DNA from 2 places in the Aurantivibrio infirmus genome. Region 1 is predicted to be linked to the other one. Evidence: predicted binding sites of a transcription regulator. Region 1 holds the regulator's gene; the other holds the start of a gene.

The links. The regulator FNR, encoded in region 1, switches genes on or off when oxygen is low (the NO sensors DNR and NnrR bind a similar motif). The targets are predictions, from matches to a motif close to TTGATNNNNATCAA.
Region 2: ACYUCY_RS13990 (OmpW/AlkL family protein) is a predicted target of FNR. The motif match lies at 1,187-1,200, and genes of this name have one in related genera.

The regions. Positions count from the first base shown of each region.
Region 1 covers NZ_BAAFSK010000003.1:447,835-451,260, reverse strand. The annotation lists gene ACYUCY_RS08755 (DUF4202 domain-containing protein) at 264-845, opposite strand; gene fnr (fumarate/nitrate reduction transcriptional regulator Fnr) at 969-1,724, opposite strand; gene cobB (Sir2 family NAD+-dependent deacetylase) at 1,905-2,639, opposite strand; gene ACYUCY_RS08740 (GGDEF domain-containing protein) at 2,915-3,426, shown strand, end outside.
Region 2 covers NZ_BAAFSK010000006.1:48,278-51,703, forward strand. The annotation lists gene ACYUCY_RS13985 (GGDEF domain-containing protein) at 1-985, shown strand, start outside; gene ACYUCY_RS13990 (OmpW/AlkL family protein) at 1,267-1,968, shown strand; gene ACYUCY_RS13995 (type I secretion system permease/ATPase) at 2,545-3,426, shown strand, end outside.

The DNA of each region.
Region 1 (3,426 bases):
CTGAGGCATCCCATGCTTTCGGTTATAAGAATGGAGTTTCGTAGAGAACTGTTAAGCGGAATGTAAAGCATCTATTTGGGCGATATTTGATCGCTTTGGCGGGTATTTATCCGATTTGGTGTCGGATTGCGGTAAAAAATTGCTCGCAAATCGAACGATTGGCGGCTCGCTATATGAGATTTGAATGAGCTTAAACTCGGTGATTTCCCATTACATATTGTTTGGAGAAATCGGAGCCGGTGCGGTGATTTTGTTCGTTTTGATCAATTTAACGCCTGACCAACTAGCAAGTTTAGTTGATCCGGCAACGAGATTTTAAGTGCTGCTTGCTGGCCTCGATCTGACATTTTCGTCCAGGTCTTGCGAATAATATCGATTATTTTCTCTTTTTCATGTTCTAGAGCGAAAGCCTCGAGATAGTGTTCGATAAAAACCAAACAAATAACATCTTCTAGGGTTTGAATTTCTGGGTCCGATTTAATCCCCTTTTTGCCAACTATTTTTTTTACTCTCTCAATATCGGCGTTGGAGTAGTCTCGTGCTGCCATGATCAATGCGAGTTGTTCGCCATGATACACCCCGAGATCTTTTCTCCATTTAAGGTAACCTGCTCGAGTCTTTTCATAGGACGAACGAGGGATTTTCCAGCGTGCGATATGTTGACCATGTGCTGCAATACTCAAGTGTTCAGAAGCTTTAGGCTCAAACTCAGATAGCCGCTCGCTCATGCGGCGAGAATACAGTAGTTCTTTGGAGGAGGGGCTGCCGGAAACGATAATTTTGTTTGGGTCTTGTTGATTAACGGCGTCGATATCTTCGATAACCTGAGCGAGTTTAGTTGTCATAGGAACTTCTTCGTGAATTTTTAATTGGGCGTTTTTCACCTAATTGCAGCGGAGGCGAGGGTATTTAATTTGGTCAAGAGAAAAAGTCGGGCGATGATTTTTTAAGGACAAGCCGAGGATAGTTTAAGCGACATCAAATAAGCTGATATCTGCAATCTTACGAAGGGCATTTAGGTCAACTATCTGAATATCTTTTTTATCGGCGACGATTAAGCCTTCTTTTTGAAAGCGACTTAGCGTTCGGCTGACTGTTTCTACCGTCAAACCAAGATAGTTACCGATATCTGCTCGAGACATGGGTAAGCGGAAGCTCGTTAAAGACAGCTTGCGTTGACCGTTTCGACTAGAAATGCTGAGTAGTAATGTTGCAACCCTTTCTTCCGCATTGTTTTTACTGAGCAAGGTAATCAGCTGCTGGTCAGCGGTGATTTCTTTTCCCATCAAGCGAAATAAATGACGATTTAAATTGGGAACTTGCTTGCCCAATTCTTCCATTTTGTTAAAGGGTATTTCACAAACCGCCGAGGTTTCGAGGGCAATAGCGGAATTCGAGTGATTCCCGTTGCCAACGCCGTCCAAACCGAGAATTTCGCCCGGCAGGTAAAAACCGGTAACTTGTTCCTGACCGCTATTGGTAATGGCAACGGTTTTTATGGTCCCTGATCTGACCGCATATACCGAATGGAACTCATCTTCCATTCGGTATAAATAATCCCCTTTATGTAAGGGGCGTCCGCGCTGAATGATACTGTCGACTTGATCGATTTCTTCGACGTGTAAACTGATCGGTAAACAAATAGAAGCAAGTCGGCACTGTGAGCAAGAAACATTTGGCGTGGCATGACAGGTGGGGATTATTTTTAGCGGGCTTTCTGACATAAGTAAACTACCTAGTACTTTTATTGACTTAAACTTTTAAAAAAGACCCGAATCCGTGGATATTAACACAAAATTGTATTCCCTAAGATAGAGTCATGGCACACAGGTGAAAAGGGTAGGGTATAGCGACTTGTGATGTCAAAAATTCTTTTTTGCCAAACAAGGGTGTGGTGAGCCTAATTAGGTATTAATAGTTTGGAAAATCGCCGGAACGAGTGATGAGGCGGGACCCTGTAAGCAATAATCAAAGGCACTACCATTTACAGAAGCTTCTAGATTCAACTCTAATGTATCCGCCCCAGCTGCTTTGGCTAGCTGAAAAAAGCCAGCGGCAGGGTAAACATTCCCTGAAGTACCTATGGCGACAAAAAGGTCGCAGGCCTCAAGAGCATGCTGAATGTCGTTCATATACAGAGGCATTTCACCAAACCATACAATATGCGGTCTTAAAGTTCCTGGCTGTTTGCAACAGAGACAAACGGAGTCAACGAGAATGTCTTCTTCACAGGTTTGAACTTTTCCGGATTTCAGACAGCGGGATTTTAGTAATTCGCCGTGCATATGGATTACGGAACTTCCGGCTTTTTCGTGGAGATCGTCTATATTCTGAGTAATTAATGTGAATTCACCCTCATGTCGTTGAGCAAAATCTGCTAGCGCACGATGAGCAAGATTCGGTGTAATGCCGTCGAGTAGCTGTTGTCTGCGTTGATTATAAAAACGCTGCACCAGCTCGGGGTTTCTAGCAAAAGCTTCCGGTGTCGCAACGTCATCAATGCGATGGTTTTCCCATAGTCCGTCCGCAGCGCGAAAAGTTTTAATACCCGACTCAGCAGAAATTCCCGCACCGGTTAGTACAACAATTGAGCGATATTTTTTTGAAGCTAAGGGTGAAGAGGGCAATAAATTGGTCATATTAATTCAATTCAGATTACAATTCGGCCGCCGAATTTTGAATTTAATGTCTAAGTTCGGCTCTAAGGTGAAACAACGCGAGAGCGAAAGTACTCTACTGTGAAACCAAGGGGTCTATCAAGCCTCCTTTTTATTTATGAAGGGGTTGTAAGAACAACGAAGACCAAATGCTAATTTGTAAGCCTAAACTATTAATGTAAATATCAAAAATGAAAATATGCTTACTACAGATTATCAGCCCAAGTTTTGCCGTTTAGGAATTAAGAGATAGCGTGATGAAAAATGATCTTAAACCTGAGGATTCTAAACAATCTGTGGCTGAATTGTTGGCACGAATTGATGAGAATCAACAAATACAGGCAAAGTTTTACGATTTCGAATTCCAGTTGTTAAGCTGCAAAGGTTTGCCAGAACTGCTAGATGCGTTATTAAATAATGCACCAAAGCATTTTGAATTAAGCACTGTGAGCTTAGTCCTTTATGACCCCGATTACAGTTTAGATTCACTTTTGGAACTTTTAGATGTCGACAATTTTGAGAATCGACTGCAGTTGAGATATAGCGAAGACTTTTTTCTAGATTTGTATGGGCCGGTACCGACAGTAAAATTAGGCGAGTTAGATGTACTAACTAAAACCCGATTATTTCCTGGAACATACTCAGTAGAGAGTGCAGCGTTATTACCTTTGATGCGGCAAGAAAGACAAATCGGTAGTCTTCATCTTGGGAGTGATTCGGCCGAACGTTATACCGCTGACAAGGCGGTCAGTTTCATGACGCACCTTGC
Region 2 (3,426 bases), on a different contig from region 1:
GCCCGCCAGCTGTGTTGAAGAAAAAATTAATAATGCTCGTTCACGCATTAAAAGAGGCTTAAATTGGCGCGATCTAGTGCCGACCTTGGAAGACATTCGAGATCTATTTATGCAGTCGCACTTAGCGGCTAATGATGAGTTTGGAAAATACCTTTTGCAAATTAACCAACAATTACTCGAAATTCAAAATATTGCCGGTACCGCGGCTGTTACATTGTCTGAAGAACAAAAGTCTCAAGAGAGTTTTCAAAAGGAAATTGACAGTGAATTAACAGCGTTGTCTGTACATGTCGATCGTGCAACGGAGCTCGAAGCATTAAAATCGTCGGTGAATGATCAGATACTCAAAATACGAAAAGTCGTTGTTACTCCTCCGGTTTCACAAGAGCCGGGTCAGACTTCTTTATCGGAACAAATAAAAGTGCTCCTTGAACATGCGACCTTACTTGAAAAAGATGCGCAGAAAACTCGCGAAAATTTAGTCGAGCAAAAACAAAAAGCACAAACAGACGCCTTAACTGGGCTGCCAAATCGTGAAGCTTATAACGAGCGTTCTCATCACGAATATACTCGTTGGCTTCGATATAAAAACCCATTAAGTATGGCTATTGTAGATATTGACCATTTCAAAAAGATTAACGACAACTTTGGCCATCAAGCAGGCGACAAAGTACTTCAATTGGTCAGCAAGGCGCTGCAACTACGCCTTAGAGAGGTCGATTTTATTACCCGTTACGGCGGTGAAGAATTCGTGATTCTGTTGGTGGAAACCGCTAAGCAGGATGCGATTATGGTCATGAATCAGGTCCGGGAAGCGATTGAAAAAACACCTTTTCATTTTAAAAATAATCCTGTGTCTATCACCGTATCGGTAGGCATCAGCGAATTTATCGACAACGATAATATTGATTTGGTTTTTGATCGTGCAGATCAAGCAATGTATGAGGCGAAAAACAATGGCCGAAATCAATGCATGATTAAATAATTTCAAAATTTTATTTAAATTGCAGTGTGTTGAACTCGGTAAAAATCCGTTGCCCTTTCCTTTTTCAGCCCCAAATAGTTAGGTCCAATGATCTAAATTATGCGGCTCTTCTTTTTATTTGAGAACTCTTAAGTCGATCTAAAACCCAAAAAAACACCTCGAACTTCCAAAAAATAAAATTAATTCCTTAAACAACATCGATTGATTCAAATCATTAATTTTTTTGTCCGTATAGATAAAATGGGCTAATTAGATTGTCAAAAACGGGGTAGGAAAAAGTAATGGTTAATAAGATTTTGAAAACATCCGTAGCAGCTTTAAGTTTAATTATTTCTATTAGTTCAGCTAATGTCGTTGCTCATGAAAAAGGTGACCTGATCGTGCGCGCTGGCATAGCCAAAGCCGATCCAGACTCTAGCAGCAACAATCTTTTCGTCCAACAAATAGGCTCTATTCCAAATACGAATGTTACTGTGGATGCAAATACCCAATTAGGTCTTACCTTGACTTATATGTTAACAAATCATCTCGGCCTTGAATTGCTGGCATCTTCGCCGTTTAAACATACTGCAACACTACAGGGCGGATCTGCCCTCGCACTGCCCAATTCACTAGATGTTGCTGATGTAAAACATCTGCCACCGACGCTCAGCTTGCAATATTTTCCTTTAGCATCGGCCAACAGATTTCAACCTTACATTGGTGTCGGAATTAACTATACGATTTTTTTTAGTGAGGAATTAAATTCTCAAACCGAAGCCGCACTTGGTTCTGGCAGTGTGAAGCTGGACAACTCTCTCGGTTTAGCATTTGAAATTGGCGCAGACTTTCAATTGAGTGACTCTTTAAGTTTGAATATGTCGGTTTGGAAGGCGGATATTGATACGACGGCTAAAATTGATTTAGATGTTGGACTCAATTTGGAGGCGGATATCGATATTGACCCCATGGTGTACATGATTGGCCTGGGCCTCAAACTCTGATTGATGACACATGTAAAAACCTAAATGCGACGCTGTGAGACACGTATTTATAAGGGTTTTGCAGGTAGCGGCGAGAATGCCTGTTTTCGCCTATAGCCTTATAGGAGCAAGATTAAAGGTCGTAGGCTATGCGCGGATGCGAGCGGTGGTGTCTGCAATAATCGGCAGTCCGTCGCTATTCTGTTTGGAATTCGTTTTTTAATCACTTCTTCCTGGCGCTCAAAAAGTAGCCATTCTAGAGCGTGTTCAGCATCTTTATGCTGGCTGCTTTCCTAGTTTTAGTTAAATGGTTTGAATATACGACGAGTCCACTGGTATTCGCTGTTGAGGTAACTATCCTAGTTGTGAGTTACTTGCAGGCGATATCTCAGAAATCACTTCAACTTAGATTCACTTAGAGAACATAAAAGCACTTATACTTCGCACTAGGTTATAAGAGCGACAAGGTTAATTTCTTTGTGATGAATTTCTGTACAGGCTGCAAGGTTAAAGCCCCCTCGAGCAAGCGCCGACTACACTGGGTAGTAATTACCTTAATTACCGTGAAGCGCCAGCAAAATTAAATAGAGTTGAAAAATGGAAATTGCCGAGTTAGACCCACTTGTCGAGAGCCTGCTTTATCTTGGCAAACATCATGGCATACCCACCACTCGAGAAGCGCTGATCGCCGGCTTGCCTCTGCAAGATAATCGCCTCACGCCGTCTTTGTTTATCCGCGCTGCCAGCCGTGTCGGCTTATCCTCAAAAATAATGCGTAAGCCCTTGCATAAATTGCATCGCGCTTTAACTCCCGCAATTCTGTTACTCAATGATGAGCAAGTCTGCATAATTGTTGGTTGGGCTGATGATAGCCACAATGTAAAAGTTGTGTATCCAGAATTGAGTGAGTCGGTGGTTGAGGAACCATTCGAAGAATTTCAACAACGCTATACTGGTGTCTGTATTTTAGCGCGACCGAAGTTTCGTTTTGATGCGCGAGCGCCTGCCTTAAGTCATGATCACAGCGAGCATTGGTTTTGGAAAGTATTTAAAGAAAATACTGCATTGTATCGCGATGTACTCATTGCCGCTTTTGTTATCAATATCCTCGCGCTATCGATCCCCTTATTCACCATGAATGTTTACGATCGTGTTGTTCCAAATTTTGCAGTAGAAACTTTATGGATGATGAGCATTGGTGTCGCGATCATTTTAATTGTAGATGCCGTGTTGCGAACTATGCGCGGCTATTTTTTGGATTTAGCTAGCAAGCGCATCGACATAAAACTATCCGCGATAATTATGGAACGTGTGCTGGGTTTGCGAATGGAAGCGCGTCCAGCATCGGTAGGTTCCTTTGCAGCAAATCTTCGATCGTTTGAAACAGTGAGAGATTTTGTTACGTCCGCCAGCATGGCAATAATTATTGATCTTCCCTTTGTTTTTGTTTTTCTAATTGTTATTGGTTGGGTTGCTTTG